One region of the Variovorax sp. GW458-11-26-14-LB1 genome, then DNA from elsewhere that is predicted to be linked to it. Evidence: riboswitches for the same ligand, from Rfam matches in the RefSeq annotation. Region 1 holds a riboswitch; the other holds the start of a gene.
What was found. Region 1 has a riboswitch for thiamine pyrophosphate ahead of AC07YS_RS03810 (purine-cytosine permease family protein). Riboswitches for the same ligand answer to the same signal wherever they lie in the genome.

Region 1 (7,297 bases):
CCCGCCGCGCAACCTCTTCGCGCTCGACGAAAGCGCAACGCACAGCCTGCTGCTGGCTGGCGGCATCGGCGTGACGCCGCTGCTGTCGATGGCGCAGCGGCTGGCCACGCTGGGGGCCGACTTCGCGCTGCATTGCTGCAGCCGCTCGGCGGCGCGCGCGCCCTACCGGCGGCGGCTCGAAGACAGCGCGTTCGCAGACAAGGTGTTCTTCCACCACGACGACGGCCCGCCCGCTCAGCACATCGACCTCGCCGCCACCCTCGGCCGTCCGGCGCCGGGCCGACACGTCTATGTCTGTGGCCCCTCGGGCTTTCTCGAGGCCGTGCGCATGACCGCGCGCGCCCTGCACTGGGCGGACGCGCAGGTGCACTTCGAGTCGTTCTCGGCCGCCGCACCGCCGGCCGATGGACAAGGCAGCTTCGAGGTCGAACTGCACCGCTCGCGCCGCGTCGTCCGTATCCCCGCGACGATGACGGTACTGGACGCGCTCGCCGCCGAGGGCATCGAGATTCCGGTCTCGTGCGCGCAAGGCGTCTGCGGCACCTGTCTCACGCGTGTGCTCGCAGGCGAGGTCGCGCACCACGACCTCTATCTGACACCCGCCGAGCAGGCGGCCAACGACTGCTTCCTGCCCTGCTGTTCGCGGGCCCGCTCACCGAGGCTGGTGCTCGACCTCTAGCAGCTCGTAGAGCACCATCCGCGTCTGCCGCCCTCGCAGCTCGATCTGCTCCTCGATGCGCCGCGTGGCCAGGCGCCCGCCCAGCCCTTCGAGGGTCGCCTCGGACATCAGCGTGCGCGTGCCCAGTTGCTTGTTGGTGCCCTCGATGCGGCTGGCCGCATTGATCACGTCGCCGAGCGCCGTGTACGACAGCCGGTCGCTCGAGCCGAGCACCCCGGCGATCACGATGCCGGTGTGCATGCCGATGCGCGTGCGAAAGGGCTGCAGGCCCTCGGCCTGCCAGCGGCGGTTGAGCTCGGTCATCTCGGCGTGCAGTTCGAGCGACGCCACGCAGGCGCGGTACTCCGCGTCGGGCAGGTCGGTGGGCGCGCCCCACAGCACCATGATGCCGTCGCCCATGAACTTGTCGATCACGCCGCCGTGGCGCGCGAACACGCGGGTCGCGAGGTTGAAGTAGTCGGTCAGCTGCCGCATCAGCACATCGGCCGGCATCGATTCCGCGATGGCCGTGAATCCTTCCACGTCGGTGAACATCGCGGTGACGCGGCGCGGCGACCCGTTGGGTTCGAGTGCATGCCCTTCGGCGATGAGCTGGCGGATCACGTCCACCGGCACGAACTTGCGAAAGGCCTGCAGGCTGCGCGCGGATTCGTCCAGCGCCTGGTTCAGGTGCTGGATCTCGAGCACGCGGCTCGACTCGCGCGGCAGGTCGTCGAGCTCCAGCCGCCCGATGCGCCGCGCCGTGCGCGAGAGGCTTTCGATCGGCGCGGTCACCAGCTTCGACAGGCGCAGCGAAATGAAGAGCGCGATCGCCAGGAACGCCAGCACCAGCAGCAGCGACCACAGCACGTTGCGATGCAGCGCACCCAGCAGTGCCTCTTCGGGCTCCCAGCTGACCAGATGCCAGTCGGTGGCCGGAATGCGCGAGGTCTGCACCTGGTAGTGCATGCCCTCGTGCACGAGCGCAAAGGCCATGTCCTCGGTCCAGCCGCGGCTGCCGTTGGCCAGCATGTGGGTGTGCAGCGCACCGAGCACGCCCTCGTCCGGGTCTTCGAGCACGCGCACGGAATGCGGGTGGTCGCTGCGCGCGATCACGTGGTGGTCGGCACTCAACAACGCGCTGTGGCCGTGGCCCGTGCCGCCGAACAGGCGCACGAGGTTGGAGAGATGCCCCAGCGACACGCTGGCGACCGCCACGATCGTCTGCGTGACGCCCTCCTCGTCCTGCCGCCGGCTCGGCCGCGCGTGGCTCACGCCCAGCTCCTTCATCGAGGGCAGCACGAAGGGCGCGGTCCACACGGCGCGCTGCGCCTTCTCGGCCTGCGTGAACCAGTCCTCGTGCACCGGGTCGTCCTCGCTGCGGAAGGCCTCGATGCGCGTCGTCTCGTAGCGCCGCCGCGGGTCTTCGTCTTCGTCGCTGTCGGGCGGCGACTTGTACTCCCAGGTCTCGGTGGTGAAGTCTTTCTCGCGCAGCACCTGCCGCACCACCGGCGCGGGGTGGCGCATGGCCATCAAGAAATGGCCGTCGTCGCTGCCCACGCCGATGCTGTCGATTTCGGGTGTCTGTTCCAGCGCGGCCCAGAGCAGCTCGGCGGTCTGCTCGCCGTCGTGGCCCGCCGGATGCAGGTCGGGCGTGTGGGCGATGGCGCGCACCAGGCCCTCGGTCTTGGCCAGGAAGGCGAGGATGTTGTCCTCGACCCGGTCGTGGTTGACCTTGTGCGCCGACTCGCCCACCTTCGACACCAGCTTCTCCGCCCCCCAATAGCCGAAGGCCACCAGCAGCAACGACTGCAGCAGCGCGACCGCGCAGATGATGGTGCCGACGTCGACCCGGAAGCGCCGCAGCCGCGCGTGGGGTGCGGGCGATGAGGCCGGTGGTTCCGGGTGCTTGCGGTCGTCTGTCATGTGCGGGGAGCCTCCAGGGCATTCGAAGGCGCCCTCGTGGCGGAGATTCTCACCCGGGCCGGGGGCCCGCGGACCGGCGCATCACGGGTCGGCCGACATCTGGACGATGACCGGCCCGCTTGCCGCTACGCCGCAGTCTTTGAGAAGTCAGGGGCCCGCTTCTCAGCGAACGCCGTGAAGGCTTCGCGCGCTTCGGGACTCTGGAGGCGCTCCACGAACTGCGCGCCTTCGAGGTCCATCTGGGCTGCAACGGCCGCGCCCTGCTTCATCAGGCCCTTCGTCAGCTTCAACGAGCCCGCGGCACGGCTGGCGAGCAGCTCGGCAACCTTCTGCGCCTCGCCGTGCAGGTCCGACACAGGAACGACCCGGTTCGCGATGCCCCAGGCCAAGGCCTGCGCAGCGGACACCGGCAGGCCCAGCGCAAACATCTCGTAGGCACGAACGTGGCCGATGCGGGCAGGCAGCAGCAGGCTCGACGCCGCTTCGGGAACCAGCGCCAGGTTGACGAACGGCGTGGACAGCAGCGCATCCTCAGCCAGCACGACGAAGTCGCAGTGCAACAGCAAGGTGGTCCCCACGCCGACTGCGCGTCCGTTGACCGCCGCAATCACCGGTCGCGTTGAACTCGCCAACGCACGCAGGAAGCGGGCGACATGGCGCTCTTCGTTGCCGGCCTTCCCGGCAGCCACGGCAGCAAATTCGCCCAGGTCGTTGCCCGAGGTGAACATGCCACCTTCGCCTCGCATCACGATGGCCCGGACGGACGGGTCGCTCTCGGCACCTGCGATGGCATCGGCCAGACGGCCATACATCGCATTGGTCAGTGCATTCATCTTCTCCGGCCTGGCCAGCGTGAGGGTCAGGACACCCTGGGTGGATTCGACGGTCACGTATTCGGTCATAGGTTCTCCTGGTTGCCCTCTCGCACCGTGCGAGAGGGATGGCATTTAATTCGCATACGAAGTATATGCTTCGCGTGCGAAATAAATACGGATAAGATGTAACCTGCAGCGCCTTCGCCCAGGCCACAGGAATCCGATGAAAGCTCAAAAAAAATACAGGCTGGTGTTTCTTCTGAACGTCGCTCAGCGGGCGGTGCAGCGCTGGAAAGAAACCCGCGGCGACGCCCTACCCGCGCTGTCGGCAGCCCAGGCCGGCACGATGTTTTTCCTGTCGACCAACGATGGCGCCCTGACGGGAGAAGTCGCGCAGGCACTGAACATCGGTGCACCGGCCATGTCCGGCCTTGCCGCCCGGCTCGAAAAAGCCGGCTACCTGACCCGCGCGCAAGACCCGAACGACGGGCGCGCATTCCGCCTGTACCAGACCGAGGAAGGACGGCTTGCCGGACAGCGTGCAAAGGCCGGGCTCGGCGCGTTGAACGCACGGCTGACCCAGGGCTTCAGCGACGAAGAGATGGCAATCGTCGGCCGGTGGCTCGAATCGGTGGTCGAGAATTTTTCCGCCGAGGGCGCGGGAAAGCACGAGGAATAGGCCCTCGGCCCCGGCACGCCATCGGTGCGGCGGGTGCAAGGCCCGCTGTGGCCGGATTCTTCCGTGCGCAGGAACTTTTCGGTGCGTCTGCGACACACGCGCCTAAAATGACATTTCGCTAGGGGTGCTGCACCGGTTTCGACCGGTGTGGCTGAGAAAGTCCCTTTGAACCTGACTGAGGTAATCCTCGCGCAGGGAAGCTGGTCCGGTGGCCTGTCGCGTTGTCTCGCGTGACGGCCGCGCCACTGGAGCCTCGCCCACCTGCCAAACCTTTTGCACTGGAGCAAACGGATGGCACACAACGACAACGACAGTTCCGCTTCGTCCGGCAACGAAGCGCTCACGCCCCTGCCCGCCTCCCGGCGCGTCTTCGGCTGGCACGACCACGCCTCGCTGTGGTTCAGCCTCGGCGTCGGGCTGCTGGTGATGCAGATCGGCGCCTACCTGGTGCCGGCCGTGGGCACACGCGACGCGGCGCTGGCCATCGTGCTGGGCTCGCTGCTCGGCGCCGGGCTGCTGGCCTGGACCGCGCGGCTGGGCTGCGAAACCGGGCTGGCCAGCGCCGGCCTGATGCACGCCACCTACGGCAGCGCCTTCGCGCGGCTGCCGGTGCTGCTCAACATCGTGCAGCTGGTGGGCTGGACCACCTTCGAACTCGTGATCATGCGCGAGGGCACACAGGCGATCGGGCAGCAGGCCTTCGGCGCCGCGCTGGGCACGGCCTGGGGCGGCGTGCTGACGACGCTGCTGTGGGGCGCGGTGCTGCTGGCGCTGCTGGCCGGCTCGATGGTGAAGCTGGTGCGCCGCTTCGTGAGCCGCTTCGGCCTGCCGCTGGTGGTGCTGTCGCTGCTGTGGCTCAGCTGGCAGTTCGCCACGCAGCTTCACGCCAAGGGCCTGGACGCCTTCTGGGCGCGGCCGGGCAACGGCAGCATGGGCATGTTCAGCGCGCTCGACCTGGTGATTGCGATGCCGGTGTCGTGGCTGCCGCTGGTGGCCGACTACGCGCGCCACGGCAAGCGCAGCGCCGCGGGCGGCCTGGGCAGCGCGTTCAGCGGCACCTGGATCGGCTACGCGCTCGCCAACATCTGGTGCTATGCGCTGGGCGTGATGGTGGTGAGCGTGGCCGAGCCGGGCACCAGCCTCGTCATGGCGCTGCTGCTGGCGCAGGGCGGCCTGGTGGCGCTGGGGCTGATCCTCATCGACGAACTCGACAACGCCTATGGCGACGTGTACTCGGGCTCGGTCTCCACGCACAGCCTGCTGCCCCGCTGGAGCGTGAAGCGCTGGGGCCTGCTGCTGGCGGTGCTGTGCATCGGCCTGGCGCTGGTGCTGCCGATGCACACGCTCGAACCTTTCCTGCTGCTGCTGAGCTCGGTGTTCGTGCCGCTGTACGGCGTGATCCTCGGGCGGCTCGGCAGCGGCCACGCCGTGTCGGCCAGCGGCACGCGCACCATCGACTGGGGCGCGGCGCTGATCTGGCTCGCGGGCATCGCGGCCTACCACGCGCTCGCCAAATGGGCGCCGCAGTTCGGCTCGGCGTTGCCGACGCTGGCGGCGACCTTCGTGCTGGCCTGGCTCAGCCGCCCGACAGCGGCACGCGGTGGGTCGGCACTGGCGCAAAGCCGTGGTTGAGCGGACCGTGGCCCGCGCCGACCAACACATCCGCACCGGCGCGCATCGCGCCGAGGATGTACGCGCGTGCGCGCTCGACCGCGTCGGGCAGCGCCAGGCCCAGTGCCAGGTGCGCGGCGATGGCCGACGAGAGCGTGCAGCCGGTGCCGTGCAGGTTGCGGCTGGCGATGCGTTGCGACGCGAGCCGCTTGCGCGCGCCGCTGCGCTCCAGCAGCACGTCAACCACCTCGTCGCCCGGCAGGTGGCCGCCCTTGAGCAGCACGGCCTTCGCGCCGAGCGCGAGCAGTTCATCGGCCGCGCCGTCGAGCGCGTCGATGCCGCCGATGGCATGGCCGACCAGCAAGGCGGCTTCGTCGAGGTTGGGCGTGACCACCACGGCGCGCGGGAACAGCTCACGCACCAGCACCTGCACGGTCTCGGCCGCGATCAGGCGGTCGCCGCTGGTGGCGATCATCACGGGGTCGAGCACCACGTTCTTCAGCTGGTAGCGGTCGATGGCCCAGGCCACCACCTCCACCACCTCGGGCGCGTGCAGCATGCCGAGCTTGACGGCGTCAACGCCGATGTCTTCCACCACGGCCTGGATCTGCGCCTTCAGGAAATCGGGCGGCACGCCGTGGATGCCCGAGACGCCCACCGTGTTCTGCGCGGTGAGCGCGGTGATGGCCGTCATGCCGTAGCAGCCGAGGGCCGCGAAGGTCTTGAGGTCGGCCTGGATGCCGGCGCCGCCGCCGCTGTCGGAGCCGGCGATGGAGAGCACGCGTGCGTAGCGCTGGGTGGGTGCTTGGGTCATGTCGAAAATTATCGGCGAGCCGACGGAGGCGCCGCATGAGCACACCGCATCCCCTGCCTTTCGGCTCGGCGGCGATCCTCGGCGCGGGCCTGATGGGTCGCCTGCTCGCGGTCGAGCTGGCGCGCGCCGGCTGCCGCGTCGACCTGTACGAAGCCGGCAGCCCCGAGGCCGAAGGCGCGGCCGCGCGCGTGGCCGCGGCCATGCTCGCGCCGCTGGCCGAATCGGCCGTGGCGCCGGTGTCGGTCGTGCGCATGGGCCAGCACGCGCTGTCGCGCTGGCCCGAGCTGCTGGCGCCGCTGGCGCAGCCCGTGTTCTTCCAGCGCGAAGGCACGCTGGTGCTGTGGCACCGCCAGGACGCCGCCGAAGCCACGCGGCTCGCGGGCGTGCTGGCGCGCACCGGTGCGCAGGTGCCCGAGCTGGCACCGATGCAGGCGCTCGACACCCCCGCCGCCATCGCCGCGCTGGAGCCCTCGCTGGGCACGCGCTTCGCCCGCGGCCTGTACCTGCCGGGCGAAGGCCAGCTCGACAACCGTGCGCTGCTGGCGTCGCTGCGCGCCACGCTCGAAGCCGATGCGCGCGTGACGCTGCACTGGCAGTCGCCGCGTGCGCCCTCCGACTTTTCGCCCGGCACAGCGGGCCAGCCCGACTGGGTGATCGACTGCCGCGGCCTGGGCGCCAAGCCGCAATGGAACGCGCTGCGCGGTGTGCGCGGCGAGGTGGTCCGCGTGCATGCGCCCGAGGTCACGCTGCAGCGCCCCACGCGCCTCGTGCATCCGCGCTATCCGCTGTACATC
Region 2 (7,297 bases), on a different contig from region 1:
CATGGCTGGTTGTAGACAGACAAACCTATTGCGCGTAGACCCTAAATCCCAAGTAGAGAAAAAACGCCACAACCGCCCCGACGATGGCAAGCCCAATCGACCACGGAATGTCCATGTCACTGCGCTCGCGACGCGAGACGCCATCCATACGGGTCAGCATCGTGCGTCGCTGGTCCGGCGTGTTGATGAGGAACTTGACGACGCCTGCAATGCCGCAAAGGGCAACGGCGCCCCCGATGATCATCAATCCCCAAACTTCCATATTGAACGTGATGGGAAATGCACCATCGGCGCTTGCGACAAAGGGTTCGCGTCCCCTTCGCGTGACAACGATTTGTCCGGCGCGCCATGCGTTGAACCCGTGCAGAAAGGCAAAGACGCCCAAGGAGAGGGTCGCAGCGAGCAGGAAGAACAGCTTGAGGAATCGCAAAAGCATGCTTTGGTGTTCAGCTTGAAGGAACGAAACGCCGGACGACTTTAGCGGCACAAGCCATTGGCGCAAGAGGCCCCGGCGCCTTTGGCCCCGGCAGGTCCCCGCAAAGCGGGCATGCCCGGAAGCCGCCCACACCCCACCTTCAGCCCCCGCCGCGCCAAGTGTTCCAATAGAGCCCTTCATGAGCGCCACCGACCCCACTCCCGGCCCCTGCCCCTGCGGCCGCACCGACCGTCGCGACAAGCCCATTGGCTACGCCCTGTGCTGTGGGCGCTACCTCGACGATTTCGAGAACACGCCGGCGCCCGACGCCGAATCGCTGATGCGTTCGCGCTACTCGGCCTTCGTGCTGGCCCGTGCCGACTACCTGCTCGCCACCTGGCACGCGTCGAAGCGACCGGCTTCGGTCGAGTTCGAGCCGGGCGTCAAATGGCTGGGGCTGGACATTCGCTCGCGCTCGGTGCTCGACGCCGACCACGCCGAGGTCGAGTTCGTCGCCCGCCAGCGCGGTGCGACGGGCGTGGCGTTCCGCCTGCACGAGCGCAGCCGCTTCGTGCGCGAGGACGAGCGCTGGTTCTACGTCGACGGAGACCTGCACCAGCCCCCGGGTTGACGGCGGCGGGCTTCGGCCCGCACAATCGGCCCCGCTCCGGGGTGCACGCATGTGGCGTGCTGAGATGGCAAAGCTGCCGACCCGCGAACTTGATCCGGGTCATACCGGCGTAAGAAGAGCTGCACTCCCTGACTTCGGTCCGTCACTCCCTTTTTCGGTGGCGGGCCTCCCGAGGTCCACGAGCGATTGCGGAGCACCCTTTCCCTCAACAAGGAGTGCCTCCGATGAATGCCCCCGACAAATTCACCTCGCTGCTGTCGCTGACGCGCGAACCCTTTCCCGCCTCGCACAAGTGCGTCATTCCGGGCAGCCGGCCCGACCTGTTCGTGCCCGTGCGCGACGTGGCGCTGACCAACGGCGAAACCGTCTCCCTGTACGACACCTCGGGCCCCTACACCGACCCGAAGGTCGAGATCGACGTGCGCCGCGGCCTGCCCGACGTGCGCAGCGCCTGGGTCATCGAGCGCGGCGACACCGAAAGCTATGAAGGCCGCACGCACCACGCGCTGGACGACGGCGCGAAGAACGAAGACCGCGACGCGCAGCGCCTGGCCGAACTGCGCGCCGGTGCCTCGGCGCTGCAGCGCACGCCGCGCCGCGCGAAGTCGGGCGCCAACGTCACGCAGATGCACTACGCGCGCCGCGGCATCGTCACGCCCGAGATGGAGTACGTGGCCCTGCGCGAGAACGGCAAGCGCGAGTGGATGGCCGAGTACCTGGCCAACGAGGAGCGCGCCAGGCGCGTGGCGGGCAACCCGATGGGCGCGAGCATTCCGCGCATCATCACGCCCGAGTTCGTGCGCGACGAAGTGGCCCGTGGCCGCGCGATCATTCCCGCGAACATCAACCACCCCGAGGTCGAGCCGATGGCCATCGGGCGCAACTTCAAGGTGAAGATCAATGCCAACATCGGCAACTCGGCCGTCACCTCGAGCATCGAGGAAGAGGTCGAGAAGCTGGTGTGGGCCATCCGCTGGGGCGCCGACAACGTGATGGACCTGTCGACCGGCAAGAACATCCACACCACGCGCGACTGGATCGTGCGCAACTCGCCGGTGCCCATCGGCACGGTGCCGATCTACCAGGCGCTCGAAAAGGTGGGCGGCGTGGCCGAAGACCTCACCTGGGAGATCTACCGCGACACGCTCATCGAGCAGGCGGAGCAGGGCGTCGATTACTTCACCATCCACGCGGGCCTGCGCCTGCCGTTCATCCACCTCACGGCGGACCGCATGACGGGCATCGTGTCGCGTGGCGGCTCGATCATGGCCAAGTGGTGCATCGCGCACCACAAGGAGAGCTTCCTCTACACGCACTTCGAGGACATCTGCGACATCATGAAGGCCTACGACGTGAGCTTCTCGCTCGGCGACGGCCTGCGCCCCGGCTCTGGCGCCGATGCGAATGACGAAGCGCAGTTTGCCGAGCTGCGCACGCTGGGCGAGCTCACGCAGATCGCCTGGAAGCACGACGTGCAGACCATGATCGAAGGCCCGGGCCACGTGCCGATGCACATGATCCAGGCCAACATGGACGAGCAGATCAAGCACTGCCACGAAGCGCCGTTCTACACGCTCGGCCCGCTGACCATCGACATCGCGCCGGGCTACGACCACATCTCCAGCGCCATCGGCGCCGCGATGATCGGCTGGGCCGGCACGGCGATGCTCTGCTACGTGACGCCCAAGGAGCACCTGGGCCTGCCCGACCGCGACGACGTGAAGCAGGGGATCATTGCCTACAAGATCGCCGCACACGCGGCCGACGTGGCCAAGGGCCACCCGGGTGCGCGTTCGCGCGACGACGCGCTGAGCAAGGCGCGCTTCGAGTTCCGCTGGCAAGACCAGTTCAACCTGGGCCTGGACCCCGACACGGCGCGCGAATTCCACGACGAGACGCTGCCGAAAGACTCGAGCAAGGTGGCGCACTTCTGTTCGATGTGCGGCCCCAAGTTCTGCTCGATGAAGATCACGCAGGAGGTGCGTGAGTACGCGGCCAAGAAGGGCGTGGCCGAGGCGGCTGCCATGGCCGAGGGCATGGAAGAGAAGTCGAAAGAATTCATGGCCGGCGGCGGCGAGATCTACATCCCGATCCGGCCAGTGGCCTGAGATGGCCCGATAGCCTGAGTCTGCCCGTGCGGAAAGGGGGCGTTGCTACCATGGAGCCAGACCCCTGAACTTCAGCCTCGCAATGACCCCTTTCCCCTTTTCCGCCGTTCTCTTCGATTGCGACGGCGTGCTCGTCGATTCCGAACCCATCACCAACCGCGTGCTTGCCGACATGCTCGGCGAGCTCGGCTGGCAGCTCACGGCCGAGGAATCGATGAACATCTTCACCGGCAAGGCCGTGAAGGACGAGACGGCGCTCATCGAGGCCAAGACGGGCTTCAAGATCACCGACGACTGGCTGCGTGGCTTTCGCGCCCGCCGCAACGAGGCGCTGGACCGCGACCTCGTCGCCATTCCCCATGCGCCTGCCGCCATCCGCGAGATCCACGCGCGGCTCAAGGGCCGCATTGCCTGCGCGTCGGGCGCCGACCGCCACAAGGTCGAGCTGCAGCTGGCCAAGGTCGGCCTGCTCGACTGCTTCGAGGGCCGCATCTTCAGCGGCCACGAGATGCCGCGCTCCAAGCCGCACCCCGACGTGTACCTGGCCGCGGCGGAAGCGCTCGGTGTCGATCCGAAGCGCTGCGCGGTGGTCGAAGACACGGTCACCGGCGCGATGGCCGGCGTGGCCGCGGGCGCCACGGTGTTCGGCTACAGCACGGGCGAGTCGGGCCACAGCGGCCCGGGCGCGCTGCGCGCCGCGGGCGCCGTGGCCGTGTTCAGCGACATGACCGAGCTGCCCGCATTGCTGGCCGGCTACGGCCTGCAGGCGGCCTGAGTTTCTGGTGCAATGACGCCCGTCAGCGTGTGGCGGACCCGTCGCCTTCACGCGCTCCTTCCCACGAATTCGCAAGGACCCTGCCCATGACCTCCGAGTACCAGACCGCGCAACCCGACCGCAGCGAGATCGACGCGCTCCAGGGCCCGGCCGTGGTGGAGTTCGGCACCAACTGGTGCGGCATCTGCAAGGCCGCGCAGCCGAACATTGCCGAGGCCTTTGCCCGGTACCCGAACGTGCGCCGCATCAAGGTGGAAGACGGCAGCGGCCGCCCGCTGGGGCGTTCGTTCAACGTGCGGCTGTGGCCCACGCTGGTGTTCATGCGCGACGGGCAACAGGTCGCGAAACTGGTGCGGCCGGAAGACAGCCAGTCGATCGCCGATGCATTGGCGTTGATCGATTCGCCGGCCTGAGTTCGCTTTTCGTCGCGTGGTTCAGGGCGACGCTCCCGCCGACGCGGTACCTTGCTCCGCGAATGTCCCCCGGCCTGCGGCCTCCTCCTTGATTTCGCTGCGCAAGGCACCCCATCGGCGTGAGCGTTTCAGAGCAGTTGTTGATCGGCCGTGAACCGACCGCGTACCCCCGTGCGCAGGGCACTGGGTGCTTCCCGCAGCGAAATCAAGGAGGAGGGGCGAAGCCCCGGGGGACATTCGCGGAGGGAAGTACCCGGTGGCCTGTGCACGCGCCCTGAACAAGCACTACAACCCCAGCTGCCGAAAGTCCCTGGGCGCGTGCCCCGTCCACTGCAGGAACGCGCGCGAAAAGCTCTTCTCGTTGCGAAAGCCCACCGCCAGCGCCACCTGCTTGATCGGCCGCGTGGTCCGGCGCAGCTGCTCCACCGCCAGCTCATGTCGCACCTCGTTCTTCAGCACCTGCAGCGAGGTGCCTTCCTCATGCAGCTGCCGGTGCAAGGTGCGCCCCGACACATTCAGCAGCCCTGCCAGCGCCTCCGCCGTGGTGGCCTCGCCGGCGCGCGCGCGCAGCAGCTCGCGCACGCGCTGCCCCAGCAGGCGGTCGCGGCGGTACTGCAGCACCGTGAGCGGCAGGGCGCGCTTGAGCATGGTGCGCAGCGCGCGTTCGTCGCGCAGCAGCGGCAGCGCGAGGTAGCGCTCGTCGAAGCTGATGCTGGCCTGCGGCGCGTCGAAGTGCACGTCGGGCGTGAACATCAGCGGGTAGGCGTCGCGGTGCGGCGGTGCCGCGAACGGAAAGGTGGCCTGGCGCAGCGAGATGCGCGAGTCGATGGCCCAGCACACATACCCGTGCATGAAGCGCAGGCTGGTCACCAGGCAGAACTCGCGGAACGCGGGGTCGAGCGGGCGTTTCTCGGTGATGCGCAGCGTGGCCACGCCGCCGGTCACCTCCAGCGCGAGCGTGATGTCCTCGGTCAGCAGGCGGTGGTGGCGGCACCAGCGTTTCATGGCCACGCCCAGGTCGGGCGAGGTGAGCGAGGCGCGGCACAGCATGCCGTAGCTGCCCCAGGGCAGGCGGCGCGAGAACCAGCCCAGCGCCTCGTCGTCCAGCTCCTGCATCGCGTGGCCCGACAGCGCCTCGAACTGCGCGGCCGTCACCCGCGCGCCCGGGCGGGCCAGTTCGCGCGGCGCGATCTGTGCCGCCTGCAGGGCCTGCGCCGGGTCCTTGCCGTAGCGGGCATACCCTTGCACGATGGCTCGCACGAAGGCCATCGGCGTGACGGCGCGGGCGGGTCGCAGGAAGGCGGGGGACGACGTGGTGGAGGGCATCGGTCGTGGCGCAATTTGCAACCATTGTGGCGCCAATTGCGGCGCCACGAGGCGTAAGCTGCGTTTTTTCAAGCGCCATCCGCGCGGGCAGTCCTGCGCGCCGACCCCTTCAGAGGAGACAAGACTCATGCACGATTTCGGCCTCAACTTCGACCTGGGCGACGACATCGACGCGCTGCGCAGCGCGATCCAGGACTTCGCCGCCAACGAAATCGCGCCCCGCGCCGCCGAGATCGACCGCGACAACCTGTTCCCGCACGACCTGTGGCAAAAGCTCGGCGAGCTGGGCCTGCACGGCATGACGGTGAAGGAAGAATTCGGCGGCACCGAGCTGGGTTACCTGGCCCACATCGTGGCCATGGAAGAAGTCTCGCGCGCCTCGGCCTCGGTGGGCCTGTCGTACGGCGCGCACTCCAACCTGTGCGTGAACCAGATCCACCGCAACGGCAGCGAAGCGCAGAAGAAGAAATACCTGCCCAAGCTGGTGAGCGGCGAGCATGTGGGCGCGCTGGCCATGAGCGAGCCCAACGCCGGCTCCGACGTGGTGAGCATGAAGCTCAAGGCCGACAAGAAGGACGGCTACTACGTGCTCAACGGCGGCAAGATGTGGATCACCAACGGCGGCGACGCCGACACGCTGGTCATCTACGCCAAGACCGAGCCCGAGATGGGCGCGCGCGGCATGACGGCCTTCATCGTCGAGAAGAACTTCAAGGGCTTCTCGGCAGGCACCAAGCTCGACAAGCTGGGCATGCGCGGCTCCAACACCTTCCCGCTGTTCTTCGACAACTGCGAAGTGCCCGAAGAGAACGTGCTCGGCGGCGAAGGCATGGGCGCCAAGGTGCTGATGAGCGGCCTGGACTACGAGCGCGCCGTGCTCTCGGGCGGCCCGCTGGGCATCATGGCCGCCTGCATGGACGCCGTGATCCCCTACATCCACGAGCGCCAGCAGTTCGGCCAGAGCATCGGCGAGTTCCAGCTGATGCAGGGCAAGATCGCCGACATGTACTCGACCTGGCAGGCCACCCGCGCCTACGTGTACGCCGTGGGCAAGGCCTGCGACCGCAACGACCATGCGCGCACCTTCCGCAAGGACGCGGCCGGCGCCATCCTGTACTCCGCCGAGAAGGCGACCTGGATGGCCGGCGAGGCGATCCAGACGCTGGGCGGCGTGGGCTACACCAAGGACTTCCCGGTCGAGCGGCTGTGGCGCGATGCCAAGCTGTACGAGATCGGCGCGGGCACGAGCGAAGTGCGCCGCATGCTGATCGGCCGTGAGCTGTTCTCCGAAACGGCATAAGCCGCGCTGCACACCCTCACCCCACCCTCTCCCCGCAGGGAGAGGGCGCCAGACAAGGAGACAAGACGATGCCACTGACGCAGAGCCTGGCCCAAGGCGCCACGGACGTCCCCCTCATCGAGCAAGCCATCGGCGACTTTTTCGACGACATGGTCGAGAAGCAGCCTGAACGCGAAGCCCTCGTCAGCCGCCACGAAGGCCAGCGCTTCACCTACCGCGAACTGCAGACCGCGTCGAACAAGCTGGCCAGCGCACTGCTGAGCCTGGGGCTCGTGCCCGGCGACCGCGTGGGCATCTGGTCGCACAACAACGTGCCCTGGGTGCTGATG

Region 2: it holds a riboswitch for thiamine pyrophosphate, as region 1 does, so the genes downstream of both, thiC (phosphomethylpyrimidine synthase ThiC) here and AC07YS_RS03810 (purine-cytosine permease family protein) in region 1, are expected to answer to the same signal.

What each region holds. Positions count from the first base shown of each region.
Region 1 is NZ_JBWKYW010000003.1:210,559-217,855, reverse strand. It holds gene AC07YS_RS03830 (PDR/VanB family oxidoreductase) at 1-679, shown strand, start outside; gene AC07YS_RS03825 (adenylate/guanylate cyclase domain-containing protein) at 653-2,584, opposite strand; gene AC07YS_RS03820 (enoyl-CoA hydratase) at 2,710-3,486, opposite strand; gene AC07YS_RS03815 (MarR family winged helix-turn-helix transcriptional regulator) at 3,623-4,078, shown strand; TPP riboswitch at 4,189-4,293, shown strand; gene AC07YS_RS03810 (purine-cytosine permease family protein) at 4,370-5,710, shown strand; gene thiD (bifunctional hydroxymethylpyrimidine kinase/phosphomethylpyrimidine kinase) at 5,655-6,503, opposite strand; gene AC07YS_RS03800 (FAD-dependent oxidoreductase) at 6,539-7,297, shown strand, end outside.
Region 2 is NZ_JBWKYW010000002.1:283,754-291,050, reverse strand. It holds gene AC07YS_RS02715 (hypothetical protein) at 26-436, opposite strand; gene AC07YS_RS02710 (YchJ family protein) at 615-1,046, shown strand; TPP riboswitch at 1,074-1,179, shown strand; gene thiC (phosphomethylpyrimidine synthase ThiC) at 1,271-3,154, shown strand; gene AC07YS_RS02700 (HAD family hydrolase) at 3,237-3,929, shown strand; gene AC07YS_RS02695 (thioredoxin family protein) at 4,016-4,342, shown strand; gene AC07YS_RS02690 (AraC family transcriptional regulator) at 4,628-5,668, opposite strand; gene AC07YS_RS02685 (isovaleryl-CoA dehydrogenase) at 5,796-6,968, shown strand; gene AC07YS_RS02680 (AMP-binding protein) at 7,037-7,297, shown strand, end outside.